Regions from separate parts of the Streptomyces sp. NPDC054932 genome, predicted to be linked through region 3. Evidence: riboswitches for the same ligand, from Rfam matches in the RefSeq annotation. Region 3 holds a riboswitch; each other region holds the start of a gene.
The links. A riboswitch is a leader RNA that binds a small molecule or an ion and turns the genes downstream of it on or off. The one in region 3 is predicted to bind guanidine.
Positions count from the first base shown of each region.

Region 1: linked by a shared signal. The riboswitch ahead of ACWGE1_RS10750 (Ohr family peroxiredoxin) and the one ahead of ACWGE1_RS26070 (DMT family transporter) in region 3 are both predicted to bind guanidine.
Region 2: linked by a shared signal. The riboswitch ahead of ACWGE1_RS07385 (MBL fold metallo-hydrolase) and the one ahead of ACWGE1_RS26070 (DMT family transporter) in region 3 are both predicted to bind guanidine.

Region 1 is NZ_JBSGXU010000027.1:42,278-53,376, reverse strand. Features, by position in the region: partial or broken gene ACWGE1_RS10765 (discoidin domain-containing protein) at 1-524, opposite strand, end outside; gene ACWGE1_RS10760 (type 1 glutamine amidotransferase domain-containing protein) at 617-1,408, opposite strand; gene ACWGE1_RS10755 (AraC family transcriptional regulator ligand-binding domain-containing protein) at 1,628-2,686, shown strand; guanidine-III (ykkC-III) riboswitch at 2,799-2,861, shown strand; gene ACWGE1_RS10750 (Ohr family peroxiredoxin) at 2,937-3,392, shown strand; gene ACWGE1_RS10745 (hypothetical protein) at 3,379-3,834, shown strand; gene ACWGE1_RS10740 (hypothetical protein) at 4,108-7,956, shown strand; gene ACWGE1_RS10735 (xanthine dehydrogenase small subunit) at 8,388-9,881, shown strand; gene xdhB (xanthine dehydrogenase molybdopterin binding subunit) at 9,878-11,099, shown strand, end outside.
Region 2 is NZ_JBSGXU010000017.1:26,865-37,963, forward strand. Features, by position in the region: gene ACWGE1_RS07335 (nSTAND1 domain-containing NTPase) at 1-30, opposite strand, end outside; gene ACWGE1_RS07340 (CU044_2847 family protein) at 43-384, opposite strand; gene ACWGE1_RS07345 (hypothetical protein) at 1,055-1,207, opposite strand; gene ACWGE1_RS07350 (oxidoreductase) at 1,185-2,141, opposite strand; gene ACWGE1_RS07355 (TetR/AcrR family transcriptional regulator) at 2,269-2,922, shown strand; partial or broken gene ACWGE1_RS07360 (adenosylcobinamide amidohydrolase) at 3,004-3,578, shown strand; gene ACWGE1_RS07365 (hypothetical protein) at 3,841-5,460, shown strand; gene ACWGE1_RS07370 (HEAT repeat domain-containing protein) at 5,601-7,085, opposite strand; gene ACWGE1_RS07375 (hypothetical protein) at 7,430-7,696, shown strand; gene ACWGE1_RS07380 (hypothetical protein) at 7,911-8,114, shown strand; guanidine-III (ykkC-III) riboswitch at 8,480-8,547, shown strand; gene ACWGE1_RS07385 (MBL fold metallo-hydrolase) at 8,559-9,437, shown strand; gene ACWGE1_RS07390 (hypothetical protein) at 9,738-10,361, opposite strand; gene ACWGE1_RS07395 (tetratricopeptide repeat protein) at 10,489-11,099, opposite strand, start outside.
Region 3 is NZ_JBSGXU010000111.1:339-8,648, reverse strand. Features, by position in the region: gene ACWGE1_RS26090 (HNH endonuclease signature motif containing protein) at 1-356, opposite strand, end outside; gene bcp (thioredoxin-dependent thiol peroxidase) at 618-1,085, opposite strand; gene ACWGE1_RS26080 (DUF3618 domain-containing protein) at 1,190-1,510, shown strand; gene ACWGE1_RS26075 (GroES family chaperonin) at 1,554-1,895, shown strand; guanidine-III (ykkC-III) riboswitch at 1,948-2,017, shown strand; gene ACWGE1_RS26070 (DMT family transporter) at 2,049-2,369, shown strand; gene ACWGE1_RS26065 (transglycosylase domain-containing protein) at 2,374-4,782, opposite strand; gene ACWGE1_RS26060 (ABC transporter permease) at 4,969-5,772, shown strand; gene ACWGE1_RS26055 (ABC transporter permease) at 5,840-6,709, shown strand; gene ACWGE1_RS26050 (ABC transporter ATP-binding protein) at 6,714-7,688, shown strand; gene ACWGE1_RS26045 (DUF1707 SHOCT-like domain-containing protein) at 7,800-8,310, shown strand, end outside.

The sequences.
Region 1 (11,099 bases), on a different contig from region 3:
GTGACCATGTCGTTCACCAGGATCCGCTGGCCGCCCCGTCAGGCCCGCTCCACCCAGGCGTAGTAGGTCTGCTGGTGGGTGGCGGAGTCATGGGCCGGCCAGTCGCGGAACGCCGGCCAGCCGTTCGGGTCGTGCCGGCCGTCGCCGCCCTTGGTGATCATGTCGAAGAGGGCGAGGACGCCGTTCGGGTAGTGCTCGGGGCAGTCCTTGAGCGCGTCCGCCGCCCCCGCCGTGGAGAAGACCTTTCCGCAGACCAGGCGTCCTCCGAAGCCCTCGTTGGACATCAGGTGGACGTGCCCGTCGACGTATCCGCGGACCCGGCCCCGGTCGTCCGTCCCGGTGAACGGCTCTCCCGTGACGTTGATCTGCGAGTCCGGGGCCGGGCGCGCCACGGGCTCCCACCACTGCGGGCCCGCCGACGCGCCGGCGGCCGTGGGGCCGAGCGCCAGGGTGAGCAGCGCGAGGACCAGGCCGCACAAGAGGTACCGGCTTCGTCCGAAGGCTCTTCGTCGATTCATCCCCATCCCTTTCACGAAGCGTTCATGACACTGCGGAGATGGTCTGCGGCCCCGGGAGCCGGCCAGCGCGGTGCGGGCCTGCGCTGTGCCGGCCGGGCTCAGCCCGGGCGGTGCGCCGCTCCCGTCGCGTGCGCGCGGACCAGGGCCAGGTAGTCCGCCGCCAGGCGGTGGCAGTCGCCGGGCCACCGCGCGGAGACGTAGTTGCCGTCCTTGACGGTGAAGCCTCGTCCGGGCCGGGCGGCCGTGTCGCGGACGGGCAGCGGCGGACCCGCGAGGAAGTGACGGGGATCGGCGAGAGCCGCCGTGACCTCCTGCTGCACGGTGGTGCGGTACGTGCGGTAGTAGCGCCCCAGCCAGAGCCGGGTGAGGTTCCATCCGGTCAGCTCCAGCAGGGACGTCAGCGCCGTCGTCCGCCGGCCGTGGAGGACCGAGCGCCCGGTGGCGGGGTCCGTGGCCCGGGCGGCGAGCAGCACGCCGTGGCAGACGGCGCCCACCGGCAGCCCCCGGGTGAAGACCCGGGCGAACAGCCGCTGCGCGGTGGCGTCCTCGAGCAGCGTCCGCATGCCCGCCGCGTGGCCGCCGGGTACGAACAGGCCCGTGATCCCGGCCGGGTCCGCATCCGCGTCCTGCGCGTACTCCTCGTACGAGGAGGGGGCGAGGAAGTGCGGGTCCTGGGTGAGGCGCCGGTAGGCGGCCAGTTCGGCCCGGCGGGTCATCAGCCACGGCGACAGCCAGGAGAAACCGAGGTCCGTGAGCCTCGGGTCGGCGAGCGCGACCTTCCCGCCGGGAGTGGCGAACCGCACCTCGAAGCCCGCGTCCCGCAGTGCGGCCCAGGGCACCGCCGCCTCGGTGGGGTCGTAGTCGCCTGCGGGAAGCAGGAAGAGAATCACGGCGTACTCCTCTGAGCGGTGGTGGTCAGGGCAGCACGCTTCCCCGGCACTCCGTGGGCCCCTGATCCCCTCGGTGTCCGAAGGACGACCCTAGGAGCGGCCCGCGGCGCCGTCATTGACTCCGGCGGCCAAGGCGTTGACTCCCCGGACCCACCCCTCTCGGCCACCGTCCCGCGGAGGGTGTTGACGGGGGTGGTGCACCCGCATTGACTGGCCGCCGTGTCCCCCGCCGAGCCTCCCTCCGTCACCGCGTCCTACGCCCTCGCCGTCCTGAGCGCGGCGGCAGAGGGCAACGGCGGCAACGGCGGACCGTCCGGTTCCTGGGCCCTGCCCACGGACCGGCTCGAGTACGGCGAGATGCGCGCCCTGTGGGACGGGGTGCTGGGCGCCCGGGATGCCGGCCCGCACACCGGGCTCCTCGTCGGCGAGCGCATCCGGCCCGAGGGCCTGCACATCCTGGGCCATCTCGTCCTCACCTGCGCCAGCCTCGCGGACGCCGCGCAGGCGGCCGAGCGCTACCACCCCCTGGTGAGCCAGGCGGGCACGGTGACCCTGCACCGTGGTCGCGGCGGCTTCGGCCGGATCTGCTACCGGCCGACCGTCGGCCCGGCCGCCATGCACCCCCAGCAGGTGGAGGCGGTCGTCAGCAGCATGGTGCGGGCGGCCCGCTGGATCGCCGGCGACGACTGGACGCCCCTGTCCGTGTCGTTCGCCCATCCCCGCGCGGGCTCGCCCGAGCCCTACGCCCGCGTCCTCGGCTGCCCCGTCGCCTTCGACGCCCCGGAAAACGCGATCACGGTCGCCGACGAGGACCTCGACAGGCGCCGCCCCCTCTACGATCCGGCGCTCAACGCCCTGCACCGGGCCTACGCCGACCGGCTCCTGCACCAGCTGTCCGCGGCCGGGACCGTGGCCGTGGCCGAGCGCGTGCGGCAGTGGCTGGAGCGGGCCGCGCTCGAGGACGCGGGACCCGAGGGACCGGCCGGGGAGCTCAACCTCAGCGTCCGGACGCTGCGCAGGGCCCTGCACGCGGAGGGCACGTCGTGGCGCACGCTCCTCGACACCGCCCGCCACGGCCGGGCCCGGCTGCTGCTGGAGACCACGACCCTGCCGCTGGACCGGATCGGCCCCCTCGTCGGCCTGAGCGGCGCGACGGCCCTGGTCCGCGCCTTCACCCGGTGGGAGGGCATGCCTCCCGGGGCGTACCGCAGCCGGCACCGGCCCGCGCCCCCGGACCGCGACGGGACCGGCGCCGACGCCGGCGCGGGCGCCGGGTGAAGCGCCGGGTGAGGCGCCGGGTGAGGCGCCGGGTGAGGCGCCGGGTGAGGCGCCGGGTGAGGAACTTCACCGGGGGCCGGGACCCGGCAGGCTGCCGCCGTTGCTAGATTGTCCGGCGGCCGGTCCAAGGCCCCGGACGAGATGCGCCGTACCCGGTTACGCACGACGACGCGCGCGGTACTGCACGAGCAGCGCCGTCCGCTGTCCGCACCCGGGCGGCGTCCTCGTCGAGCAGGATGGACCCCACGTCATGACCGTGCCACTCACCCGCAGCCTGTACCGGACGACCGCGCACGCCGCGGGCGGCCGTACCGGATCCGTCCGCACGGACGACGGGCGCCTGGACGTACGCCTCGCCCCGCCGCGCAAGAAGGTGCCCGGCACCACCAACCCCGAGCAGCTGTTCGCGGCCGGTTTCGCCGCCTGCTTCACCTCCGCGCTCGCGGAGGTCGCCGCCGAGTTCGGGGCGGACGCCTCCGCCGCGCGCGTGGCCTGCGAGGTACAGCTCGGCACCACGGACACGCCCGCGGGATACGGCCTCGCGGTGGCCCTCACCGTCAGCCTGCCGGGGTGGCGGGCCGCGGACCTCCAGCCCCTGCTGCACCGGGCGGACGCGGTCTGCCCGTACTCGCAGGCCGTGCGCGGCAACGTACCGCTGACGCTCCTGGCCGTGGACGACGACGCTGCCGCCGATGACCGGGCCTGAGACCGGGCCGGCGGGGCACGCCCCGGGCGGCCCCGGCGTCCCGGTACCCGAGCACGGTGCCTGGCTGCGGCGCGGCATCAGCCGCAACGGCGGCCCCCTTCGCGAGGAGGGGGACCGCGAAGTGGTGTGGCTGCAGGTCGGCTCGTACTACGCCGACAGCCGGGGCTTCGCCGGTACGACGTCCTTCGACGGCTCGCAGGTCCGCTTCCACCACCTCACGGGCGAGCCCGGCGAGGACGTCGGCGCCTTCCGCCGGGAGGGTGCGAACCTCGTCGAGCGGGGCACCAACCCGGACGGCAGCACCTTCCTGGAGATCTGGACCCCCCTGCCCGACGCCGACGCCGACGTCGGCTCCTGGTCCGGTCCGGACCACCACGTGGTTCGCGTCGGCCGGCACGTGGTCCACGTCGATTCCCGCGCGGGCACGTACTGGCGGCTGTGACCTCGGCGGGCGTCAGTTCTGCAGCCACCAGATGACGTAGCCGGCCAGCCCGCCCCCAGCGGCGTAGCAAGCGCCGCGTACCAGACTGAACAGTGCGGCGCGGCCCAGGCGGCGAACGGTTCGTGTCGCTGTCTTCGGCATCTTCGTATCCCCCTACGGGTTCGCCCGGCCCCTGCGGCCGCGGCGTCCGTTCCAGATTCCGCGCCTGGAGGGGTTGTTGTCCGAAAGAGCGGGCGGTGCGGGAGATCCGCCGCTACGGTGCAGGTCAGCGGGGTGCCCGCACTGCCCGCAGCGGGCGGCGGGCAGGCCGGTGTGCGACGGGAGCGGGGGCGGGCAGTGCGGACGGACGGGTCTCGTGAGCTGTACGAGGCGCTGCGCGCCCTGGAGGCCAGGGCCGCCTCCGCGCGGAGGAAGAGCGGCGCTCCGGCCTCCCGGCGGGAGGCCGCCCGTCTCGCCGGGGAGGACAAGCTCGACCGTCGGATCTGCGAGTGGCTGCACAAGGACCCGGCCAGGGCGAAGGTGCCCGACACCTCCAGCAGCGAACAGCTCATGGCCGTCGTCCGGGTCTGGAGTGATTGGGCCGGGGAGGACCTCGACGAGCGCTACTGGCGGACCCTGCTCGACGACGCGCAGCCCGTACGCACCCCGAGGTCCCGCACCGGCCCGGGCGGTGCCGGACCCGATGACCCGCAGGGCGTGTTCCGCAGCCATGCGGCATGGACCGAGCAGTACGTCCTGCCCGCCCGGCTGCGCGACCGGGAGGGCGAGCTGCAGGAGCTGGAGGACTTCTGCACCGCCCCGGACACCGACGACGCCCCGGGGTACGCGTGGTGGCAGGCCGGGCCGTGGGCGGGCAAGTCCGCTCTGATGGCCGAGCTGGTGCTGCGCCGCCGCCCGGCGGGCGTGGACTTCGTGAGCTGCTTCATCGGTGACCACCTCGGCAACAACGACCGCGACTCCTTCCTGCAGACCGTGAACCGGCAACTGTCGGTTCTGGCCGGCCGGGGAACGCAGCCCGGCAACGGCCGCGCCGAGGAGGAGTTCCTGCTGCTGCTCACCGAGGCTGCCGAGGCCTGCCGAGGACGCGGAGCGCGGCTGGTTCTGGTGGTGGACGGGATCGACGAGGACCGGGGCTCCGGCCCCGACGGCCTGAGCATCGCGGCTCTGCTGCCGACGAGGCCGCCCGCCGGCATGAGGGTGATCGTCGCGGGCCGCCCCAATCCGCCGGTGCCCGACGGGGTCCGTCCGGACCACCCCCTGCGCGAGGTCGGCATCGTCCGGCTCCTGGCCCCGTCGCCCTTCGCCTCGAACGTCAGTGACCGGGCCCGGCGGGAGCTGCACAAACTGCTGAGCGGTGGGCCTGTCGGGCGTGATGTCCTCGGCCTGGTGACGGTCTCCCGGGGCGGGCTGACGGCCGAGAACCTGGCTCACCTGGCGGGCACGATTCCGCACGAGGTGGACGTGCTGCTGCGCGGCGTCACGGGCCGCGGCTTCCTCCCCGGGGACGGGGACCGGAATCACCTACCGGAACGAGTGACCGGCGGTGGCTCGCGGACGCGGGTGCTCGGCCACACGGAGTTGCACCGGGAGGCCCTCGCCCGGCTGGGGAAGGCCGCAGCAACCGGGTACGAGGCACGGCTGCACGGCTGGGCGGAGGAGTACCGGGCCAAGGGCTGGCCCCCCGAGACGCCTGACTACCTGCTGTACGACTATCCGCGCATGCTCCGGCGCATGGAGGGCGCCGACTTCGCCACCGAGCGGCTGACGGCCCTCGTACTCGATCCGCGCCGCCGGCGGGCCCTGCTGGGCCGCGCATCCCTCGATGCCGCGGTGTCGGAGGTGGAGCAGGCGACCCGGCTGGTGGAACGGGACGCCCCGGACGACCTCGCGACCCGTGCGGCGCTCGCGGTCTGCCGGGAGGTGCTCACGCACAGCGCCCGGGGGCTCCCGTCGGACATCCCGGTGGGGTTCGCCAAGCTGGGGCAGTGGCGGCGCGCGACGGACCTCGCGCTCGCCGCCCCGTACCCGGAGGACAAGGCATGCGCCCTGGCGAAGGTGGCCCGTGCGCTGGTGGGCGTCGATGACGAACGCGCCGTCGAGACCGCGCGGGAGGCCGCACGCTGGGCCGATCGGGCCCGCGAGGAAGCGGCGCCGTCGAACGGCGACACGTCCGACGCCGAGTTCGCCGCGGCCGAGGCAGCCGTGGCGCTGATCGCGACCGGGCAGGAGCGGCAGGGGCGGGACCTGCTCGGTACTCTCCAGCCCTACGCCGTGCTCGATGACGGCGCGTTCCCGTGCACGACGACGGCGGAGGCAGCCGCGGCTGCCCGTCCCCGGAACCCGGAGCTGGCCGAGGAACTCCTCGACCGCGCCGAGAGCCTCGCCGAGGAGCTGCGGACCGACCGGGACGCGGAGCCCGCCACCCTCGTTGCAGCGTGGTCGGCCATCGCCAGGGCCGCGGGAGCACCCGGCTCCGCACGAGCAGCCAGGTTCCACGCGCGCATCAGCGACTGCGCCCGCACCGCTCCGGCCGGTCCGGAGTCGGTCGCCGTGTGGGCGAACGCCGCCCTGGCGCTGGTCGGCGTACGCCCGGACGAGGCGGCGGGTCTGGCCCGGCAGGCCGGCCGGACGCTGAGGTCGGCACTCGGCTCGCAGGCGGACACGGCCGGATCGAACGCCTACCCCGAACTGATGCTGACGGACGTGGCGTACGCCCTGATGGCCACCGGCGCGGTGGACGACGCCAAGCGGCTCGTCGAAGCCGTGCCCGACGGCCTGGCGACGGGCTGGTTCGGTTTCGACCTGCTCGCCGGCGCGCGGGCCGCGATCGAGGGGGTACCGCGAGGAGTGGGGACGACGCGTCCGGAGGCGCTGGCCAGGGAGGCCTGTCGACTCACGGAGCGGGGGGAGCCGGGTGAGGCTCTGCGCCGACTGGACGAGGCACTGGAGGCCTTTCTCCTGACCCGCCATGGCGGCATCTCCGAGACGAAACTGGTGATGCTGTCCGCTGCGCTCGCCGCAGTGGGCCTGCCCTCCGACGGAGCACGGCTCGCGCGGAGTCTGCGTACCCCTGCCGAACGGGCGCGGGCCCTCGCAGCCGTGGCCGTCGCCCTGGCCGACTCCGGGAACCTCACGCTCGCGCGCCCCCTGGCACACGAGGCCGCGGCCCTGATCCGGGCGACCCCCGAGAAGGACGGCTCCGGCCTCAAGCACATCGCTTCCAACTGGACCGTGGGACATGCCAAAAGGGCGGCTGCCCATGCCCTGGCGTGTGCGGGGGACGGCGCACGTGCTCTGGAGCTGACCGCGGAGCTGGGCGGGCCGGAAAGCTCCGGAAGGCGGCGTGCGACCGTTCTCGTGGCAGCGGGGTTGCGCCGGCACGATCCCGTGCTGGCGGCGGAACTCATCGACGCGGAACGAGCACGCCTCATGGCGCAGGCCGCCTCGCAGTCCGAGGCCAGGGGCCGCATCCCCGCACTCGGAAACATGATCGCGGCGATCCGGGATGCGGACGGTGCGTGCAGGGCGAGGCTCCAGCAGGCCTTCGACGAGGCATGGTCCCTCCGACGGGCGCCAGGAGGAGAGGGCTTGGACTGGCAGGATCTGCTCATGGTGATCGTCCTGGAGGGCAGGAACGAGCAGCAGAACGCCCTCCGGATTCTGGAGGCGTGGGAGCGCAACAATCGGAACGTGCCTCCATGGGTGCTCCCGACGGCGGGCATCGCCCTCGGGTACGAAGTGCTCGGGGAGCACGACGCCTCACGGCGGGTCGCGGCGAGCCACAACGTCCCCGGTGACAGGGCGGAGGCGTACGCGGCGGTCGCCGGGTACCTCGTGGGAGCCCCGGAGAACGGGCATCTGACGTCGTGGAATGAGGACACCGCCTTCACCGAGATGCTGCGCTCGGTCGCCGTGTCACAGTGGCCCCCGGCCGCTCCCGGGGCCGTGGAGCGGGCGCGCGGACTCGTGGCGGAGGTCCTCTCGGACGGCGGCTGGCACCACGCCCTTCCGGCACTGGTCCGCATCGTGCCGGAGGCGGTGGAGCGGATCCGGGACGTCGTCTTCGGCCACCTGCACCTGGAAACGGGGAGCTCCGAAGGGGAGGCCCGCCCCGGGCGGTGAAGGCGGCACGGGATCCGCGGAGCCCCACTGGATTCCCGTACGGGAGGCGGCCGCACGGTGGGGGCTTCCTTCGTGGAATCCACCCACATCCGCTTGACCGATGAACCTGCGGCGACGTAACTTCGACCGCACCTACTCGTGAGCTGCTGGAAGGAGGCGAAGCCGGATGTCGACCATCTCCGGGCTGCTTCGCCTCGCACACCAGATCGCCTGGGCTCCGGGTCGGGTAGCGCACGGCTGCTGAGCAGCCCCCTTGCCGGCGTGCCCGATTGCGGCCGCGGCACCTTTCCAACTCTTTCACCGTTTACGGTACGTCGTTGCGTGCCGATTTATTGCGCTCTGGGTTCTCGAGCTGCGCCACCGAAATAGAAAGCTCCTGAAATGGCGACTAGGACAGTCAGATCGACCGCGCGCCGAAATGAGGACGTGCCATGGTAGCGGCGCGAATCACGGTCAATGGGAAAGAAACACCGATTTCACCGGCCGCACCCCACACCACGGTGCTGGATTTCCTGCGCGAGCGCGGCCTCACCGGTACCAAGGAGGGCTGCGCCGAGGGTGAATGCGGCGCGTGTTCGGTGCTGGTGGCCCGTCCCGGGGTGGACAAGCCCACCGACTGGGTGGCGGTCAACGCCTGCCTGGTCCCGGTCGCGGCGCTCGACGGTCAGGAGGTCGTCACCTCCGAAGGTCTCGCCACCGTCGACGCATCCGGTACGCCGACCGCACTGCACCCCGTACAGGAGGAGATGGCCGTCCGCGGCGGCTCCCAATGCGGTTACTGCACACCGGGATTCATCTGCAGCATGGCCGCCGAGTACTACCGGTCCGACCGCTGCGCACACGCGAAGGCTGACTCGGACTCGGCCCCGGACGCGGCCGGGGGCGGCGACGCCGAGCACGGTCCGAACGGCTTCGATCTGCACGCACTGAGCGGAAACCTGTGCCGTTGCACCGGTTACCGCCCGATCCGCGATGCCGCGTTCGCCGTCGGTGCGCCCGCCGAGGACGACGCCCTGGCGCAGCGGCGCGAGCAGTCCCCGCCCGAGCCGGTCGCCACCGCATACACCCGGGACGGCAGCACGTTCCTGCGGCCGGGCACCCTCGCCGAAGCGCTGCGGCTGCTGCGCGAGCGGTCCGACGCGGTGGTGGTCGCCGGCAGCACCGACTGGGGCGTGGAGGTGAACATCCGCTCCCGCCGGGCCGATTGCGTGGTCGCGGTCGACCGGCTGCCCGAACTGCGGGAGCTGCGGGTGGAGTCCGACCACATCGAGATCGGGGCGGCGCTGACGCTCACGGAGATCGAACGCCGCCTCGACGGCAGCGTCCCGCTGCTCGCCGAGCTGTTCCCGCAGTTCGCGTCCCGGCTCATCCGCAACGGTGCGACGCTCGGCGGCAACCTCGGTACCGGCTCGCCCATCGGTGACAGTCCGCCGGTACTGCTCGCGCTGGAGGCGTCGGTGGTGCTCGCCGGCTCCGAAGGTCAGCGCGAGGTCCCCCTCTGCGACTACTTCACCGGCTACCGGCAGAGCGTGCGCCGTCCGGGCGAGCTGATCCGCGCGGTGCGCGTCCCGCTGCCGCTGTCGCCCGTCGCGGCCTTCCACAAGATCGCCAAACGGCGCTTCGACGACATCTCCAGCGTGGCGGTCGCCTTCGCTCTCGACATCGAGGACGGAAGCGGGATCGTCCGAAAGGCACGCATCGGCCTGGGCGGTGTGGCAGCCACCCCGCTCCGAGCCCTCGCCACCGAGGCGGCCCTGGAGGGCAGGCCGTGGGCGGCGGAGACCGTCGAGGCCGCGGCCCGGGTGCTGCAGGCCCAGGGCACGCCGATGGACGATCACCGCGCCAGCGCCGGCTATCGCTCCGCGATGCTCGGCCAGAGCCTGCTGAAGCTGTACGCGCGAACCACCGAGGCGGTGTCGTCATGAGTCATCTGTCCGAGCGCCCCGAGAAGCCGGTCGTCGGCGTCTCCATGCCGCACGAGAGTGCCACCCTGCACGTCACCGGCGCCGCGCTCTACACCGACGACCTGGTCCACCGCACCAAGGACGTCCTGCACGCCCACCCGGTCCAGGTGATGAAGGCCCACGGCAGGATCACCGCGCTGCGCACCGGTCCCGCACTCTCCGTGCCGGGCGTGGTCCGCGTACTGACCGGTGCCGACGTACCCGGTGTCAACGATGCCGGGATGAAGCACGACGAACCGCTGTTCCCCGACGAGGTCATGTTTCACGGCCACGCGGTCGCCTGGGTGCTCGCCGAGACCCTGGAGGCGGCCCGTCTCGGTGCGGCGGCCGTCGAGGTGGAACTCGACGAGAAGCCCTCCGTGATCACCCTGGGGGAAGCGATCGCGGCGGACAGTTTCCACGGCGCCCGGCCCGTGCTGCTGACCGGCGACGTCGATGCCGGCTTCGGCGACTCCGCGCACGTGTTCACCGGCGGGTTCCAGTTCTCCGACCAGGAGCACTTCTATCTCGAGACGCACGCGGCGCTGGCCCACGTCGACGAGAACGGGCAGATGTTCGTCCAGAGCAGCACCCAGCATCCCTCGGAGACGCAGGAGATCGTCGCGCACGTGCTCGGCCTGCACAGCCACGAGGTGACCGTGCAGTGCCTGCGGATGGGTGGCGGATTCGGCGGCAAGGAGATGCAGCCGCACGGGTTCGCGGCCGTCGCCGCGCTCGGCGCCCGGCTGACCGGCCGCCCGGTGCGGGTGCGGCTCAACCGGACCCAGGACCTGACCATGTCCGGCAAGCGCCACGGCTTCCACGCCTCCTGGAGGATCGGCTTCGACGCGGAGGGCCGTATCCAGGCCCTGGACGCCACCCTGACCGCGGACGGCGGCTGGAGCCTGGACCTGTCCGAGCCGGTGGTGGCCCGCGCGCTGTGCCACATCGACAACACCTACTGGATCCCCAACGCGCGCGTCACCGGCCGCATCGCCAGGACCAACAAGGTCTCCAACACCGCCTTCCGCGGCTTCGGCGGACCGCAGGGCATGCTGGTGATCGAGGACATCCTGGGCCGGTGCGCGCCGCTGCTCGGCCTGGACCCGGTGGAGCTGCGGGAGCGCAACTTCTACCGGCAGGGCCAGTCGACCCCGTACGGACAGCCGGTCCTCCACCCCGAACGGATCTCCGCCGTCT
Region 2 (11,099 bases), on a different contig from region 3:
GATCTGGGCGACGGCAGAGATGACGTCCATCGTGTCAGCTCTTCAGGGCTTGTCCGCACCAGGACGGCCGGGACTGTTCTTTGTCCACATCATGGTCACCTTCAAGTGACAGTTGGCGCTGCTCTTGGTGATCACGGCTCCCGCCTCGACCGCGAGGTCGACACCGAACTCGACGGTGATCGCGTCCGGGCCGGCCCTGCGCAATTGATCGAGCGTGGCACGCGCGGCTGCGGTGACCGGCTCCAATGCCTCTTGCAAACTCCCCGGCAGGTCATGAATGGCGTCGCTGACGCGCCCCGCCTTGACCGGCCCGGCCTGCGCAGCCGCAGCCTCGACCAGGAGGGTGCCCCCGTCTCCCAGCGGGATCCGAGCTAGATGCGTCAAGGCTCCTCCAGGCGTGTGCTCGCCGGTGTCACAGCCTCCGTGCCCTTCCTCAGCATGACACCGCCCGGAGCGACTCGCGTCCCGGGGCTGCGGGAGCCTTTTGGTGGTGACCGCTCCAAGCCGTGCTCGGCGATCGTGATGCACGGTCAGACGGCGAAGAGGAAGTGCTCACCGCCCTGACGGGCTTCGCCCACTCAGGCGTGGCGGGCCAACAGGGGCGGGCGCCGCGCCGCGTCGGCAGGGCTGCACACCCCGGTCCTCCCTCGGGAGGTACGGCCGCGCGTGCCAGGGCCCTTTCCGTCTCGTCCTCCGGCAACGACTCGGTCAATCTGTGACGGACCGAGGTCCCGGACTTGCCCCGGACCGTGGCGAGGCCATGCCCGGGCCGCATCAGCGCGCGGCCGGACCTGCAAGGCCTCGTAGATCCGATCGAAGTGGCCGAGGACTCGGTGCACATGCATCCCGCGCCTGCAGCACGAGGTTCTTGGCCTCGGAGCCAGGTACCTCGGTCAGCTTGTGGAAGAGCGTGACCTGCAGCCGGTCGTCGGGGCCGTGGCCGTCTCCGGCTACGCAGGGGCCAATGATCTCGGGGCCCGTATGCTCCGGTGTCGGCTGGAGCGGCATTCCATCGCGGTCGCCGTGACCGTCATCGCCAGCAGCAGTGCAACAGTCAACAACCGGGAATGCCCTCCGGGGCGGTCGCGCCGGGCGGTGACGACTCGAGACCGGACATCGGACATCGGACATCGCCCTCGCCCTTGCCCTTGCCCTTGCCCTTGCCCTTGCCCTTGCCCTTGCCCTCACAGGACAGGCTGTCGCCCATGGGGCGCGAGGAAAGGGACGCCCGTGAGCTTCTCGGACAGCTCCCACAGCAGGCGGGCGGTGTCGGTGTCACGGAGGGCGCGCTCCCCGGTGCGCAGGACGGGCTCGCCGCGTAGCTGCAGCGGCCCGTCGGGCACGACATACGCTCCGCCCGGCAGGTCCGGCACGGTCGCGGCGTACAGGGAGGTCTTGGCGCCTTCGGGGGTGGGGCGGAAGGCGACGCGGAGCAGCAGCCGGGTCAAGGCTCCATGGAGTCGACCGCGGTTGCCGTTGGCGCCGCCGGTGAGAACGTTGCTGCGGGTGAGGCCGGGGGCGACGGCCGTGCTGCGCAGCCTCAGGCCGGCGGCGTCGGCGCGGCGTTGCAGTTCGGTGGCGAAGTAGAGGTTGGCGCGCTTGGACTGCAGGTAGGTGAACATCGCCTGATAGCGGCGTTCGGCGTCAAGGTTGTGCAGGTCGAAGCGGGCGAACCGCTGGCCTTCGCTGCTGACGGTGACCACCCGCGGATCTGGCGCGGCGAGGAGATGGGGCAGCATCAGCCCGGTCAGGGCGAAGGTGCCCAAGTGGTTGATCCCGAACTGCGACTCGAAGCCGTCGGTGGTCCGGGCGAAGGGCACCATCGCCACGCCGGCGTTGTTGACCAGCAGATCGAGCCGGCCGTGGTCCCAGCCGTCGGCGAAGGCCCGTACGGAGGCAAGGTCGGCCAGGTCGAGGAGGCGCACCTCGGCCCGGGCGCCGGGCGCGTGGGCCAGCAGCCGGTCCAGGGCGGCCGGCCCCCGCTGGGGGCTGCGGCAGGCCAGCACGACATGGGCGCCCCGGCGGGCGAGCGTCTGCGCCGTGACCTGGCCGATGCCGCTGTTGGCTCCGGTCACCAGCGCCAGGCGGCCGGACTGGTCGGGAATCGAGTCGGGGGTCCACGTACGGGAGGCGTTGGGCATGGCCTGCCTTCTCCTGGGTTGAGGGCGTCCGGCACCCGGCCGGGGAGGAGCCCGCTCAATGCAACTTCGAGTTGCGATACGCTGGATCCTGACACGCAGATTACCCCTAACGCAACTGGGAGTTGCAATGGAGTCGGATTCCTCCGAAACTGCCCGTCCGGTCGGGCGCGGCCGCAAGGCGCAGGCGGCGGTGCGCGCCGCCACGCTCGCCGAATTGCTCGACCGGGGCTATGCGGAGCTGACCGTAGAGGGCGTGGCGCAGCGGGCCGGGGTGCACAAGACGACGCTCTACCGGCGCTGGAAGGACCGCGAGAGCCTGGTCGTTGACGCGCTGGCCGAGCACTTCGCCACCGACATCCCCACTCCGGACACCGGCGCCGTCGAGACCGACCTGCAAGCCCTCGCGCGGGCGCTCGTGCAGAGCATGACCGGCCCGGTGGGCAGGGCGGTGCAGACCGCGATGTTCTCCGACGCCGGCAGGCTGCCGGAGGTCGCCGAGGCGAAGCGGCGGATCTTCGCCGACCGGTTCCGGCGGGCCGAGCCCGTGATCGCGCGCGCCATCGAGCGGGGCGAACTCCCGGCCGACACCGATCCGGTCGAGCTGATCAAAACGCTGGCCGCCCCGATCTACTTCCGGCTGCTGGTCAGCTCCGATCCGGTCGAGGAGGGCACCGCCGAACAGGCCGTAAGGATCACGCTCGCCGCCGCCCGCGCCGGCGCCCTGGCACGGCGCTCCGCCGTGGCCGACAAGGCGACCGAAGCGGAGGCCGGTCGGACATGAAGGGCGGCGCGCCTGCCTCCGCGCACGGCGCCGCCCCACGGGCGTCCATCCGGCGACGGAACGGGGCATGCGCACAACCCCATGGGTCGCACTTTTCGGGCACGTCCCACCATGGTGCTCCGGCCCGGGGCCGCCGCCGCGTGGATCCTCAACGCCCAGGTCGGCCATGGCTACCGGCGCACCGACCCGGACCGGCACCTCGCCGACCTGGCCGATGACGCCGACGCCCACGGGCCGGGCGTCGGGCTGATGACGGCCGCCGACGTCCGGGCGTACGGACACGCCCAGGACGGCGGGGTGGAGGCGGTCGCCACCGCGGGCCTGGGAGTACGGGGGTGGCCGCTTCCCCGGCCGAGAGCACCACCGCCGCACCTCAGCCGGGCACGATCAACATCGTGGTCGCCCTGCCGGTGGCATTGAGCGACGCGGCACTGGTCAACGCGGTGGCCACCGCCACCGAAGCCAAGGTGCAGGCGCTGCTCGACGGCGGATACGACTGCTCCGGCACTCCCACCGACGCCGTGTGCGTCGCCGCGCGGTCCCCCCGCCCCGGTCAGGAGGTCCACGCCTTCGCCGGCCCCCGCTCGCTGTGGGGCGCGCGCCTGGCCCGGGCGGTGCACACAGCTGTACGCGCCGCCGCGCCCGAGGTGAGGTGAGGCGCCCCGAACCGGACTCGAACCAGCGGCGGGTGGCCACCAGCCACCAGCCACCAGCCACCGGGCGAAGAACTGATGATCTCGTGTCGCATCCCTCGTGCGGGTGGTCCGCGGCTCATAGGGCTGCGGCGGTGGCGTCGGGCGGGGAGGATCGGCTGCCGGGGCACAAGAAGCGCCGGTGGGCATCGATGAGGGATCTGCACCCCGCACGGGCGTTTCCTCAGGGCTGGTTCGAGATACTGAGGGGTTAGGGGTCACGGCCATGCGCCTGTTACTGACGGTCCTGGAAGGCGACGGGATCACGGGCATCTCCGAACGCGGCCTGAACGCGGGCCTGGCGAGTGCCCTCGTCGACCAGGACGTGACACAGAAGCGCCCTGACCACTTCTTCTTCGCCGGCATCGGCTTGCCGGCCCGGCCGGACGTGGCAGCTCAGGCACCAGGTCGCTGGGGACGCGTGCACGACCAGGTCTTCGCGAAATACGTCGACCTCGACGCGGCGCCGGACCTGACCATCGCCGCATTGCTGGACCGCGCACTCCAAACGGCCCGGGAGAGCGGGCTGACCCTCGTATCGGAAAACCGGTGCGTCGGCACCATCAAGCGCATCTGGATGGCCGACCTGTTCGCCGGCCACGCGCTGGACCCCCGGGAGACGGTCCAGGAGGCCGGACTGACAGCGGGCGACATCGTCGTCCTGTGCATCCTGCACGAGCAACGACATTCATACGCCCTCGCGCCGGTGCCCCGTCCGCAGGAGATGCTGGCGATCCTCCAGGCCGCCGCCGCGGCGAACGACGAACGGCCCGGGTTGTGGGGTGCCCTGCTCTACACCGATGCCGATACCGGACTCGCCCGCTACGTCCGGGAGTACTTCGACGAACTCAACGCTCTGTCAGGCCCGGACCTGCGGCTCTTCGTTGTGGAGCGCCCCACGTCCTGGCGTACCGCGAAGCACTACTGGCGTGACACCCTCGACGGCGAGATGTACCGCACGTTCGCTGCCCTTCGCTGGCTGCGCTGGAAGCCCTACGAGCGCCACCGCGTCTACGATCTGGCACGGGAGCTGGGCGTGGCCAGCACACAACTACCGTGCCTGGTGCTGTTCCACGACGTGCGTGATCCTCGCAAGGCGGTGTTCCCCCTGGCCTCGACCAGCCCCGCCTACCTGCGCCACCTCTTCTCCCGGGTGCACACCGCGATCCGTCCCACCACTCCGGGATTCCGGGAGACGTCCGGGGAGGACGCCACGGGCGCCGAGAGAGCGTTCCGTCGGATGGAGGCGGCCTGCCGCGCTGCGGAGCGGTTGCCCGAAGGGACACCCGAACGCGCCGCTGCTCTCGACCGGGGGCGCGCCCTCCTGAAGCGGCCGTCGGACCACTACGACGAACAGGGCTCCCCCCTCGACCGGGTGCGGAACCTGCCGAAGGGCACCCCGGAGGGTGCCGCCGCCCTGGACCGCGTACTTGCCGCCGCCCCCGACATCAACCACGAGCTGGGCGAGATCGCCGCCGGCGCCGCCGAGGAGACCCGTGCAATGACGCAGAACAACTTCCACTTCCACGGACAGACCACGTTCATCAACCAACCGGTGGACACGGTCATCAGCGACTTCCAGAACGACCACCGCACCGGCCCCGGCGCTGCCGAGCTGGTCCAGGTGCTGCGGCTGGTGCTGACGAGCCGGGACTTGGCCGATACCGACCGGCAGGAGGCCGCCACCCTCGTCCACCTGGTGGCGGACGACCTCACCACCGGCGACCCCGAGGCTCGGACACCGACCAGGCTCGAACGGCTGCGCGCCCTGGTGGCCGGCGCGGCCGACATCGTCCAGCCGGTCAGCGTGCTGATCGCCGCCGTCGCCGGTCTGACGTCGCTGTAACCCCTGGCGAACACGCTGGCCACGGGGCCGGCCCGTTCACGGGGGAGGATCAGCGGCAGCCGTCGCGTCCTCCTTTTTGCCCGGGCGTGGGTGGGCTCCGTCGTGGTGAGCAGTGCCCGGTCCCGTTCCTTGGCTCTTCTTCAGCGTTCGACGCCTGCGATGTCGAGCAGCCGGTGCATGAGGGGGGTGGGCAGGCCGGGATTGCCGGCTGCTCTGTATGACATGTGACTGGTACCCAGGAGTTCGACGAGCCGCGCGTGGGGAAGGCGCGGGTCGGCCGCCGCGCGGCCGCCCACGATGTCGTCCGGGTCGCGGGAGAGCCGCTCCACGAGTTCCGGCGTGGCCTGCGGGTCGGACAGCGCCGCGAGTCGCAGCCGGTAGTTGGGGTCGTCCGCGAAGCGGGCCAGGCCGGGCCGGGCGAAGTTGCGGCGGCCGGCCAGCATCCCCCAGCTCAGCCCCTTCCAGTCGGCGAACATCTCGACGAGCAGTTCGTGCGGGGCGTGGTCGTTCTCGCAGAGCATCAGCCTGACGAAGTAGTCCTCGTCGGCAGCCAGCAGCTCGATCACATCAGCGGGAAGCTCGGGTGCACAGGTGACGGACCGGCGCAGCAGGACATGACTGGAGGCCGCGATCCCGCGCAGCACGTCCGGGTCGCCGAAGCGTTCCTCCACCCAAGCCGGCACCGGGTGGCGGCCTGTGGGCAGGGTGTATTCGATCGAGGACCGCTGCTCCTCGGTGATGTCCGCGCGCAGGGACAGGGAAAGCCGTATGGAGGGCTCGGGGTCGGCAGCCAGCGTGAGGGCGAGCGCCGCGGGTACGTGTGGATTCCGTACGGCTCCACGGCGCAGCGAAGTGTCGTCGTGGGCGACGAGGTGCGCGGCCAGTTCCGCGTCGACGGGGGCGCCGTATGCGGCGTCCTCGCGGCGTCGTTCGTCCGGTTCTGCGAGGAAGTCCGCGAGCATCGTCGGCAGGGGCGCGTCGATGTGGGCGGCGCGCGCGGCCGCCTGACGTACCCGGGGATCGGGGTCGGCCTCGGCCGCGGCCCGGACCTCGGGGCGCAGCCGGGGCCAGCTCCAGGAGTCGAGGGCCACGGCCCGCAGACGCGGGTCGGGATCCTCGGCCAGTGCGAGCCTCGTCCCGTCCGGCAGCCCGGGAAGCCCGATGGCGGCGTACCGCACCCTGGCCTCGGAGCTGGTGGCGAGTCGTACGGTCAGCTCGACCGGCAGTGCGTGGTTGTACTCACCCGCCATCATCACAGCCCTCCACCGGACTTTCGGGTCCGGGTCCTCGGTGAGAGCGGCGAGCGCGTCCGCCGGCAGGCTGTAGTTCTCTGTGACGTCCTTGCGGACCTGCGGGTCGGGATGGGTGATGACGATCTGTACCGCTGCGGGGTGCAGGTGGCTGTACCGGAGCCAGCGCCGAACGCTGTCCGGGAGAGGATCGAGCGTGAATACGCGCCGCACTATCTCGTCGGGCGCCGACCGGTTCGTGACGAGCCCCGCGATCCAGCTCGCATGCAGAGCGGTGTCGGCTTCGAGCAGCCGCAGGGCCCGGTCGCGATCCTCGTCCGTCGCATCCGACACGCCGAAGGCCACCTGAGTCGGCTGATCATCTGTCTCTGTCATGGATTGATCTTCCCCGACTCCGGTCGCCGGGAGCGGCGAGCCGTTCCTGACAGGCAGGAACGTCTGGCCTGCAACGAATACCTCGAGCAAGTCGAACCAGCCGGTGTGGCGACGCGCCGACGCGCCGACGTGCCGACGCGCCGACCATCAGGAGCTGGACGGGGCCGACCTCACGGCACGCGCGCCGTCCCTCATACGCCCTCCCTGTGGCCGCCGATCCGAAGTCCGCGCCCGAACGGCCCGGCGATGGGTCACCACTGACGCGCGGCCAGCTCGGTGATGTTTGCGTCGCATTCCTCCGCGCGGGCGCAGGTTACGCGGGTCCGGCAGACGACACTGGACCCATGAGCGAGCACCGCTTCACCCGCGACAACACCAGCGCCAGCAACGCCCCGGCCGCTGTCCGCCCACGTCACTACCCGCACAACCTCCGATACAAGAAGCCGGCGGAGGCGGCCCGGACCAGCCCTGAGGGGCACACCCTGCGCGCTCTGTCCGACCTCACGGTGGTGACCTGTGCCTGCGGCCTCACGACCCCGGCTCTCCCGAACGACGACGCCCGACTGGCCTATGAGGAGCACCGCAACGAGATCCGTGACGAAATGTCCTGAGCACCGGCTCGGCCGGCCGATCACGCACGCCACGGACCGGCCCTTCCCTGCCATCACGCCCCGTCAGCTCCGGGTCGGTGTCCGTGTGGCGGCCCTGCTACCGCGCTCGGCAGCGGGGCCGTCGTCACCTCGCAACCTCCCGGTCCGCTCTTTCGTTTCATGACAGAACGGTCACGCACCGCCACATCGGCCGATCGGATTCGTTGGCCCGGGTATGGAGCAGAAAACCGTTTCGCCTCCGCAGTGGACCGGCTTCACCCGGCTCGCCCAGGAGCTCTCGCAGACATCCGATGCCCCGATCTACGACGCCGTCGAGCGGCAGTGGCTCGCCCAGGGCCGGGAGGTGCCCCGCCGCCCGGGCCGGACGTGGAACGGCAGGCATCCGGTGCATGCCGACGACCTGTTCCGCCGCGCCTGAGCGTCACGCTCACCGCGGCCGTACGGCCTCTCCCGCATGCGCCGCAAGGCAACGGCGTCCGCGCGCACACCCTCAGGGGCTCCCGCCGCCTGCTACTGCCCGGGTACGGGACGGCACGGGGCGGCGCTCCGGTCGCCTTGGCCTGCACGCCGATCCTGGGCTTGGCCGATACGCCCCAGCGGGGTGTGACGATCACACCGGAGGCTCCCGCGGCCGCCCGCATGCCGTGGGGTGAACGACCGCCCTTTCAGGAGATTGCCAGTTCCGCCGGTGGAGGAAGGCGGCGGAACCGGTCAGGGCGACGGCAAGGCTTGCCGGCGCGCGCACGAGCACGTTGACCGACATCGCGTCGTGGTAGCGTCGCGGCGGAGGCTCACAGGTGCCCGCCCCGGACGAGATGTGCGCCGTACCCGGCCCGCCAAGACGACGCACTCAGGAGGCGTCATGGCCGCAGGAACATCCTTCATCGATTTCGACAGCCAGGCTGCTCGGCCTCGCGAGTTGGACGTCCGCTGGATCCACGGCTCACCCTCGTCCAAGCACAACACCGACCCGGACATCCAGGTCCATGAGTACGACGAGCACACAGTCATCCTGCGGCAGAACATGGCGATCAACTACGAAGCGCCGTTCCTGTTTCTGCTGTTCGGCAACGAACGGGCAGTGCTGATCGACACCGGGGCCACCGCGTCGAGTGAGTTCTTTCCCTTGCGTCCGGTGGTGGACCAGCTCGTCGACAGCTGGCTCGCCCGCCACCCCCGCCCGGATTACCACCTGCTGGTACTGCACACACACGCCCACGGCGACCACATTGCGGGCGACGGCCAGTTCGCCGACCGCCCCGACACCACAGTGGTCGCAGCAGAACTCCCCACGGCCTGGAAGTACTTCGGGTTCGACCAGAACCCCACCGCCACGGCGAGGGTCGATCTGGGAGGCCGCACGCTCGAGTGCCTGGCCACCCCCGGTCACCACGAGGCAGCCGTCACGTTCTACGACCCGTGGACCGGGTTCCTGCTCACCGGCGACACGGTCTATCCAGGCCGCCTCTACATCCAGGACTGGTACGCCTTCGCCCGGACCATCGACCGCCTGATCGAATTCTGCGAACACAGACCGGTCACCCACGTCATGGGCTGTCACATCGAGATGACCACCGAACCGGGCGTGGACTACCCGGTCCGCACCACCTACCAGCCCCACGAACCCCCACTGCAGATGACCACCGGCCACCTGCACGAGATCCGCGCCGCACTCAACGAGATGGGCAACCAGCCCCGCCGACGCGCCTTCCCTCTCTTCGTCATCTGCCCGGACGACTGAGCCGCGCTGACCAAGCCGACCGCGTTGTCACAGCGGCCGGCCTGGCCTGCGTCGAGCCGGACTCCGGGCCGCGGAGCCCGGCGTGCCCGCGGCGTCACGCGGGCAGCCTGCCCCGAACGGTCTGGTGATATTGCAGGCAAGAACCCCGCTGACGAATCGAGGTCAACCTCGGGTGCATCTCTGCTCGGGATCCATATCGGCCGCGGAGCTGCACCTGTTGAGTGCTCAGACTCCGATGCCGTAGTCACACCGGCCATACCAAGGTCATTTCATGTGGTGACCAGCAGCTCGACTCACCTCTCAGCTTCCGCTGAGCGGAGACTCCCACGTGGGGTCGTGCAGGGATCTTCTCGTGAGGTGGGCCAGCAGGTGCTGCGCCGTGTTGGAGGCACTGTCTTGCGGCGCGCCGACCACCGTCAGGGCGGAGGTGAGCCTGGCCGACGATTCTTCCGGCACATCCGGGTCGGTGAGGAGCGGAAGAATCAGCAGGAGCCGGGCTGCCGTGTCCTGGACACCTTCGGCACCGGAGGAGGGGCTGTCAGCGGTACGGACCAGTTCGCGCCACGTCAGCCCAGTACCCCTGAAATCTCCGTCCCAACTCGCGATCTGCTGGACGTAGCTCCTGCCAGGATGGGTGAGGAGATAGTCGGTGCCGTAGTCGCCGTCCAGGTTGCGGTAGATCACCACGGCTCCAGGGCCGGTTTCGGCCGGCAGCCGAAACACTGGCCAACGCTCGGGATCGAAGAGGACCTCGGACAGGGCATCGGCATCGGCGCCGTCGTCGCCGAACCACTCAGGAACCGGCCGCTCGGCACACCCGCCGTCGCTGCACATCGCCAGAAGGTAGTTCGACCAGAAGCCCGGGCGGGCAAGCAGTGGCTCGCCCGCCACCAACGCGTCGGCGTCATATCCCTTGATCAGCATTTCTCAATCCTGTCACCAGCCACTGACACGGTCCGATCCGGTATCGACAAGGGAGCGCCGCCCAGTTACGGGACAGGTCTCAGCGGGACACGCCAGTGAAACCGGCGGCCGTCACGAAAGATTGAGGTCAACCCACTCTGAATCCAGAGAATGCGATGACCTTCTGACTCAGTGGATGCCCCTGTCCGAGAACTCGAATGTGTTCATCCAGCGTTTCACGCCATACGGGTATCGCCGAGCCGGAACCTTGCGCGCGCTCCACCAGACGCGCAACTTGGCGACGCGCATGGAGAGTGTGAAGGTGGTCGACCCCGAGTACTCTTTTCCTGTCGTCGAGGAGTTTCCGTGCCCGCTCCAGAGCTTCTTCGTGCAACTCCATAGCCGCTAACCAAGTGACCTCCCGCCCGCGAGCGTAGAGGGTATCGGCATGGTCCGATCCCAGCACGAGGGTGCGCCTCCTCACCAGCGCCTCGGTGAGATCGAACGCCTCGGGGTATCCACCGGATTTTCCCGTCCACATGGCTATTCTGGCTTCGACATCCAGGGTGTCTATGTGGTCGGGCCCCAGCTCTCGTTGAAACCGTTCCAGTAGGGCGCGACACTGAGCCGCGGCGTCGGCCGGACGTCCCAGCTTTCCGACAGCGTTGGCGATGTGCAGACGGGTGTCGAGAGTGTCGGGGTGTTCCGCCCCGAGGTGCGATTCACGGAGAGGCAGCAGATCGCGCATCAAGGCGAGGG
Region 3 (8,310 bases):
AGGGCGGCGCGGGAGCGGCTGTCGTCCGGCACGCCCAGGGCGCGAGCCGTGCCGCGCACGCTGTCGGCGGACGCTGCGGCTCCCGCAAGCTCCTCCGCGGTGAACGGAAGTTCGATGCCGCTCCGTTGCATGCCGCGGAAATGGCCGATGTCCATGCCGGCGGCGGCCATGCGGCGGACGATGTGCGACAGGGTTCCGGTGGCGGGCGGCGCGCCGAGCTTGACCGCAACTTCGCGCAGGGTGGTGGACGTCGCAGCTGCGGCGGCGATGGCCTCGTCGGGGTACTTGCGCCAAGGGCTTCGCTTGGCGAAATGACTCGTGTCGATCCCGTAGGCGGTGGCCTTCTCCTGCAGCATGCGGCGTCGCCCCCCGCTCTCCTTGAAGCCGAGGCGCCGCATCAGGTCGGCCCAGCCCCTCGACGCGGCGACCGCGGAGGCCAGGGTGTCGCGGTCGTTCGGGTCTTCCATGGCCCGCCCCCTCCGTGTTCCGTCCGGCCGCGTGTGCGGCCCTCGTACGGATTAACGGGTCGGCGGTGGGGCGGTTACGGCTAGTTCCGTCCGATAAGCGGAGCGGCCCGCACCGGGAGGGTGCGGGCCGGGCCGGAGCGTGGGGCGGGGTCAGAGGCCCAGGTCCTTGATGATTTTGGCTACGTGGCCCGTGGCCTTGACGTTGTAGAAGGCGTGCTCGACCTTGCCCTCCTCGTCGACCACCACCGTCGAGCGGATGACGCCGGTGACCGTCTTGCCGTACAGCTTCTTCTCGCCGTACGCGCCGTACGCCGTCAGCGTCTCCTTCTCCGGGTCGCTGACCAGGGTGACCTTCAGGTCCTCCTTCTCGCGGAACTTCGCCAGCTTCTCCGGCTTGTCCGGCGACACGCCGATGACGTCGTAGCCGTGTCCCGTCAGGAAGGAGAGGTTGTCCGTGAAGTCGCAGGCCTGCTTCGTGCAGCCCGGCGTCAGCGCGGACGGGTAGAAGTAGACGATCACCTTGCGGCCCTTGTGGTCGGCGAGCGAGACCTCGTTGCCGTCCGCATCGGGCAGGGTGAAGGCGGGGGCGGTGTCGCCCGGCTGGAGTCGCTCGCTCATCGTGACACTCTCCTCGGGAGGGGATCGGTATGCCATGAGACTAAGCTGACAGACTGTTCATGGCGGACTACGCCCCACAGGACCACGACGACGGAGGCAGCGCGGTGCCGGAAGCCAGGACCCCCGCACAGATCGAGGCGGACATCGTCCGCCGCCGTGAGCAGCTCGCCGAGACGCTCGACGAGATCGGTGTGCGCATGCACCCGAAGACGATCATCGGGGACGCGAAGGCTCGGGTCGCCTCGACCGTCGACCACACCGCCGGACGGGCCTTCGCCACGGTGAACCGGATCGTGACGGACCTGAAGGACGGCCTGCGCCACGACGACGGGACTCCGCGCATCGACCGGATCGTGCCCGTCGCGCTGGTCGCGGTGGGCGTGGTCGGGCTGCTCGTGGTGTCGGCGCGCCGCAAGCGCGGATGACCCTGAGCGGTACGGGGCGGGCGCGGACAGGTAGGTTCGGGGCGTGAGCGAGAACACCACCCACGACAAGCTGCCCATTCGCATGCTGCACGACCGCGTGCTCGTGAAGTCCGATCTGCCGGAGGGCGAGCGGCGCTCGGGCGGCGGCATCCTGATTCCCGCGACGGCTGCGGTCGGCAAGCGGCTGGCCTGGGCCGAGGTGGTCGCGGTCGGGCAGAACGTCCGGACGGTCGAGCCCGGTGACCGGGTGCTGTACGACCCGGAGGACCGTGCCGAGGTCGAGGTGCGCGGCGCGACGTACGTGCTGATGCGCGAGCGGGATCTGCATGCCGTGGCCGCGGAGCGGCTGGAGGGGTCGGAGGACTCCACCGGGCTGTATCTGTGATCTGTCCTTCGTGAGGCGTTCGGGCCGGTGACCCTGGTCACCGGCCCTTTTCGCTGCCTTTTGCTACGGTGGAGGAGAACCCGACGAGACGCGCCGTACCGGGTACGACAAGACGACGCACCCCGTATCGCTCGATGTCTCGGAGGTGCCGTCATGGCATGGGTTCTTCTTCTCGTCGCCGGTCTGCTCGAAGTCGGCTGGTCGATCGGCATGAAGTTCACCGAGGGTTTCACCCGGCTGTGGCCCAGTGTGTTCACGGGCGCCGGCATCGTCGCGAGCATGGTGTTGCTGTCCTACGCCGCGAAGACCCTGCCCATCGGTACGGCGTACGGGGTGTGGGTGGGCATCGGCGCCGCCGGTGCGGCCGTGGTCGGTATGGCGGTGCTGGGTGAGCCCGTCACCGCCGCCCGGATCTTCTTCATCTGTCTGCTGCTGGTCGCGGTGGTGGGACTGAAGGCGACCTCCGGTCACTGACCGGCTATTCGAGGAAGGCCGAGGGCGGGCGCAGGCCCTCCGCCGGGCCTCCGTCGCTTCCTTGCGTGCTGCCCTGGTTGCTGCCCTGTGTGCCCTGGGTGGTGCCGCCCTCGTCGCCGCCCTGGGTGGTGCCTGCGTTGTCCTGACCGCCGTTGCCCTGGCCTCCGTTGTCCTGGCCCGAGTTCGTCCGGCCGCCGTTGTCCTGGCCGCCCTGGTCCTGGCCGCCGTTGTTCTGTCCCTGGTTGCGGCCGCCCGTCGGGTTCGACGGCGTGGGCCGGGTCGGGCGTTGCGGGGTGCTGGGGGAGGGGGCGCCGGTGGTCTCCTGCGGCGGGTTGGATTCCGGGCCGGTCGACGGCGGCGGCTGTGCGGCGCCGGCCTGGACCTCCAGGTCGAAGTCGACGGGGTCGGTGCCCTCCAGGGCGGTCTTGGTGTACGCGGCCCAGATGCGGGCCGGGTACCCGCCGCCGCCGATGCGGGCCTCGCCGAGGGCGCCGTAGAGGGACTGGAGGGTTCCGGTGTCCGGGTCCTGGCCCATCATCGAGACCACGGTGACCAGGTCGGGGGTGTAGGCGGCGAACCAGGCCGAGCGGTCCAGTTCGCCGGTGCCGGTCTTGCCCGCGGCAGGGTGGCCGGCGGCGAGGGCGGCCGTACCGGTGCCGTTGTCCACGACGCTGACCAGCATGGCCGTGGTGGTGTCGGCGGCTTCGCGGCTGATGACCTGGGTGGGGGTGCGCTGGGGCAGGCCGATCGTGTCGCCGCCCTTGGTGATCTTCTCCACGAAGGTGTAGGGGGTGCGGCGGCCGTGGTCGGCGAGGGTGGCGTAGGCCTGGGCCATGTCCAGGACGCCGGCCTGGAGGGTGCCGAGTGCCATGGCCGGGCTCGCGACGAAGTTCGGGGTGTTCTCGGGGATGCCGAGGTCGATGGCGGTCTTCTTGACCTTGTCGGTGCCCACGTCGACCGCCATCTGTGCGTAGACGGCGTTGACGGAGAGGTCGGTGGCGGTGTTGACGCTGATGTTGCCGTAGCTGACCTGGCCCTCGTTCTCCGGGTTGAAGCGGATCCGGCCGCCGACGACGGGGCGTTTGTTGTCGCCGTTGTAGATCGTGTTCGGGGTGATGCGGCGGCCGTCCTGGGTGCGGGAGTCGTTCTCGACGGCGGAGGCGAAGACGAACGGTTTGAAGGTGGAGGCGACCTGGTAGTCGTGCCGGGTCGCGTTGTTGACGTACTGCTTGGTGTAGTCGATGCCGCCGTACAGGGCGACGACCTTGCCGGTGGCGGGGTCGATGGAGACCCCGCCGGCCCGGACCAGCCGGTCGGCCTTGCGTGTCTCGGGTGCGAGCCTGCTGACCATCTGGTCGTCGACGGCCTCGACGAAGGCGGTCTGGCGGCGTTTGTCGATGGTGGAGGTGATCCGGTAGCCGCCCTCGGCAAGGGTCTTGTCGTCGAGGATCTTGTTCTCGACGATGTAGTCCTTGATCGCTTCCACGAGGTAGCCGCGCTGGCCGGACAGGCCCGCGGCCGCGCGTACCTTGCCGGGTTCGGGGAACTGCGTCGTCGCTCGTTCGGCGGGGGTCAGCCAGCCCTTCTTGACCATGCCGTCGAGTACGTAGTTCCAGCGGGCGAGGGCGCGGGGGCGGCTCTGGGAGTGGGAGACGACGTCGAAGGCGCTGGGGGAGTTGAGGAGGGTGGCGAGGTAGGCGCCTTCGGCGGTGGTGAGTTTGCCGACGTCCTTGCCGTAGTAGGCCTGGGCGGCTGCCTGGATGCCGTAGGCGTTGCGGCCGAAGTAGCTGGTGTTCAGATAGCCCTCAAGGATGTAGTTCTTCGACTTTTCGCGACCGAGTTTGATCGCGATGAAGAATTCCTTGACCTTGCGTTTGATCGTCTGTTCCTGGCCCAAGTAGTAGTTCTTGACGTACTGCTGGGTGATGGTCGAACCGGACTGGGTTCCCTTGCCGGTCGCGGTGTTCCATGCGGCGCGGATCATCGCCTTGGGGTCCACCGCCCGTTCGGAATGGAAGTCCCGGTCCTCGGCGGCCAGTACGGCCTCCTGCACCGTCCGGGGGATCTGCGACAGCGGCACGTTGACGCGGTTTACCTCGCCATCGCGGGCGATCTGGGAGCCGTCGGAGTAGAGGTAGACGTTGGACTGTGCGGTGGCGGCGGCGTTGGCCGGCGGGATGTCGACCAACAGGTAGCCGGCCACGAGGGCGCCGCCGATCAGCAGGGCGATCAGCAGGACGCCGCCCAGGACCATGCGCCAGGTGGGGAGGAGGCGGCGCCAGCCGGTTCTCTTCCGCGTCTTCTTCCCCGGTCCGCCCTGGTGGGGGCCCGGTCCGGGCTGTCGCGCCTGCCCGTGGGGCGGGGTGTCGGGGTCACGAGGGGTCCAGCCGGGGGGTGGTGACTGGTCGCTCATCTCCAGGACTCCTCGGCGCCGTTCGAAATATCCACTTCTGTACCTCATGGTGTCTACCCGATGGCCACCGATTCCGCTCCGGACGGGCGTAAATCGGTCGCGTGGCTCGCCCCTCCGCACTAAGCTCGCGCGCTTTGGCCGACGTAGGAACGACCTGGGAAACGGAGGGATACGGTGCGCCGGAGAGTGCGTCTCTACCTGGCGGTCGCGGCAGGCGGATTCAGGCGTTACGCCACCTACGGGACGGCGACCGCGGCCGGGGTGTTCACCAATACCGTGTTCGGATTCATCGTCGCCTACACGTACATCGCGCTGTGGGACGAGCGACCGGGACTCGGCGGCTACGACCAGGCGCAGGCGCTCACCTTCGTCTGGATGAGCCAAGCTCTGCTGGCCGCCTGCGCCCTGATCGGCGGCGGCTTCCAGGAGGAGCTCCAGGAACGGATCAGGACGGGCGACATCGCCGTCGACCTGTACCGGCCCGCGGACCTCCAGATGTGGTGGCTCGCGGCCGATCTGGGCCGGGCCGGCTTCCAGTTGCTGGGCCGCGGGGCGGTCCCCCTGGTGGCGGGGGCGCTCGCCTTCCCGCTGGCGCTGCCCGTCGATCCGCTGCGCTGGCTGCTGTTCCTGATGTCCGTCCTGCTGGCGCTGGTGGTGAGCTTCGCGCTGCGCTACATGGTGGGGCTGGTGGCGTTCTGGCTGATGGACGGGGCGGGGATCAACATCATGGCCACCGTCAGCTCGATCTTCTTCTCCGGGATGCTGCTGCCGCTGACCGTCTTCCCGGGCGGCTTCGGCGAGTTCGTCCGGGCCCTGCCGTGGGCGGCGATGCTCCAGGTCCCGATGGACGTCCTGCTGGGCAAGCACGCGGGGGCCGGGGGCGCGGCCGAGGCGCTGGCGTTCCAGGCCGGGTGGGCGCTCGTACTGCTGGGAGCGGGACGGCTGTTGCAGTCGGCCGCGACGCGGAAGGTGGTGGTCCAGGGTGGCTGAGGTGGAGGTGGAAGCGGGCTCGGGGGCGGAGGCGTCGCCGGCGTGCGTCCGGTCGCGGGAGTCCGCGGTGGCGGCAACGGCAACGGCAGCGGCAACGCGGACGGTGGCGGTGGAGGCGCCGCGGCGCGGTCGCGTGCGCGAGGGGCTGCGCGGCTACCGGCTGATCGTGGCGATGTGGATCCGGTCCACGATGACGTACCGGACCTCCTTCGTCCTGACGACCGTGGGGCACGCGGCGATCACCCTCCTGGACTTCGTCGCGATCTACATCATGTTCTCCCACGTGGACGCCCTCGGCGGCTTCACGCTGCCCGAGATCGCCCTGCTGTACGGCTCCTGCTCGGCCTCCCTGGGCCTGGCGGACATGCTGCTGGGGAACACCGACCGGATCGGCGCCCGGATCCGGGACGGCTCGCTCGACACGATGCTGGTGCGTCCGGTCCCGGTGCTCGCGCAGGTCGCGGCGGACCGGTTCGCGCTGCGCCGGCTGGGCCGGATCGGGCAGGGGCTGGGCGTGATGGGCTGGGCGCTCTGGACGCTGGACGTGGACTGGACGGCCGGGAAGGTGCTGCTGGTCCCCGTGATGGTCGTCGCCGGGGCGGCGATCTTCGCGGCGGTGATGGTGACCGGCGCGGCCTTCCAGTTCCTGTCCGGGGACGCGGCGGAGGTGCAGAACTCCTTCACCTACGGCGGCTGCACGATGCTGCAGTACCCGCCGACGGTCTTCGCGAAGGACCTGGTGCGCGGGGTGACCTTCATCGTCCCGCTCGCCTTCGTCAACTGGCTCCCCGCACTGCACGTGTTGGGGCGGCCCGATCCGCTGGGGCTGCCCGGGTGGGCCGCGTACCTGAGCCCACTGGTGGCCTTCGTGGTGTTCCTGCCCGCGTCGCTGGCGTGGCGCGCGGGAGTCCGTTCGTACCGAAGCACGGGGAGCTAGAGCTGTGGCGGATGTGGATGTGCTGATCTCGTTGGACGGGGTCGAGAAGGTCTTCGACGTACGGCGCCGGGTGAGCCTGATGCGCCGGGAGAAACGCCAGGTCAGGGCGGTGGACGGGATCAGCTTCGAGGTGGCCCGGGGCGAGATGGTCGGATACATCGGGCCCAACGGCGCCGGGAAGTCGACCACGATCAAGATGCTGACCGGCATCCTGACCCCGAGCGGCGGCCGGCTGCGGGTCGCGGGCATCGACCCGGCGCGGGAGCGGATGCGCCTCGCCCACCGGATCGGAGTGGTCTTCGGGCAGCGCACGACGCTGTGGTGGGACCTGCCGCTGAAGGACTCGTACGGGCTCATGCGGCGGCTGTACCGGGTGCCGCGGGCCCGGTTCGAGGAGAACCTGGAGCGCTGCGTGGACCGCCTCGACCTGGCCGAGCTGCTGGACGTACCGGTACGGCAGCTGTCGCTCGGGCAGCGGATGCGCGGGGACATCGCGGCGGCGCTGCTGCACGATCCGGAGGTGCTGTACCTGGACGAGCCGACGATCGGGCTCGACGTGGTGAGCAAGGCGAAGGTACGGGGCTTCCTGCGGCAGCTGAACGACGAGCTCGGTACGACCGTGCTGCTGACCACGCACGACCTCCAGGACATCGAGCAACTGTGCGAGCGGGTGATGGTGATCGACCACGGGCGGCTGATGTACGACGGGCCGCTCGGCGGGCTGCACGCGGCGGGGTCGGTGGCGGAGAGCGAGCGGACGCTGGTGGTGGACCTGGAGCGGGAGCTCCCGCCGATCAGCGTGGCGGGGGCGCGGGTGGTGAAGGTGGAGGGGCCGAGGCAGTGGCTGGCCTTCCCGGCGGGGGCGTCGGCGGCGCCGCTGGTGGCGGCGGTGGCGGCGGACTACCCGCTGGTGGACCTGTCGGTGCGGGAGCCGGACATCGAGGACGTGATCGCGCGGATGTACGCGGGCCGGGGCTGATCCCCGGCCTGGGCCGGTCGCCGGGGCGGGGTCGGATCAGGGGAAAGCCGGGGTCGATCTCAGGGGCCGGAGCCGTACAACTCCGGGGAAACCCTGCATAGTCTGGTGCGCATGAGTGACGATCGGCCGGAGAAGCCGTTGCCGGAGCTGAGGGCGTCCGATGCCGACCGGGACCGGGTGGTGGAGCGTCTGCGGGACGCCGTCGCCGAGGGCCGGCTCGACATGGAGGAATTCGAGGAACGGCTGGAGGCGGCGTACAAGTCCCGGACGTACGCGGAACTGGAACCGCTGACGCGGGACCTGCCGGCGCCGGCGGGCGGACCGGCGGACCTGCCGGCGCCGCTCGCGGGGCCGGGGCCGGCGGGCGAGCCCTGGTCGGGCCGGATCGGCGGAGCGGGCACCTCGACGACGGCCGTGGCGGTCATGTCGGCCTTCCAGCGCAAGGGCCGGTGGACGGTGCCGGCGCGGCTCGACGCGGTGGCGTTCTGGGGCGGCGGGGAGCTGGACCTGCGCGAGGCGGACTTCGCACAGCGCGAGGTGGTGATCAACTGCGTCGCGATCATGGGCGGCATCGAGATCACGGTGCCGCCGGGGGTGGAGCTCGACGTCCGGGGCATCGGCT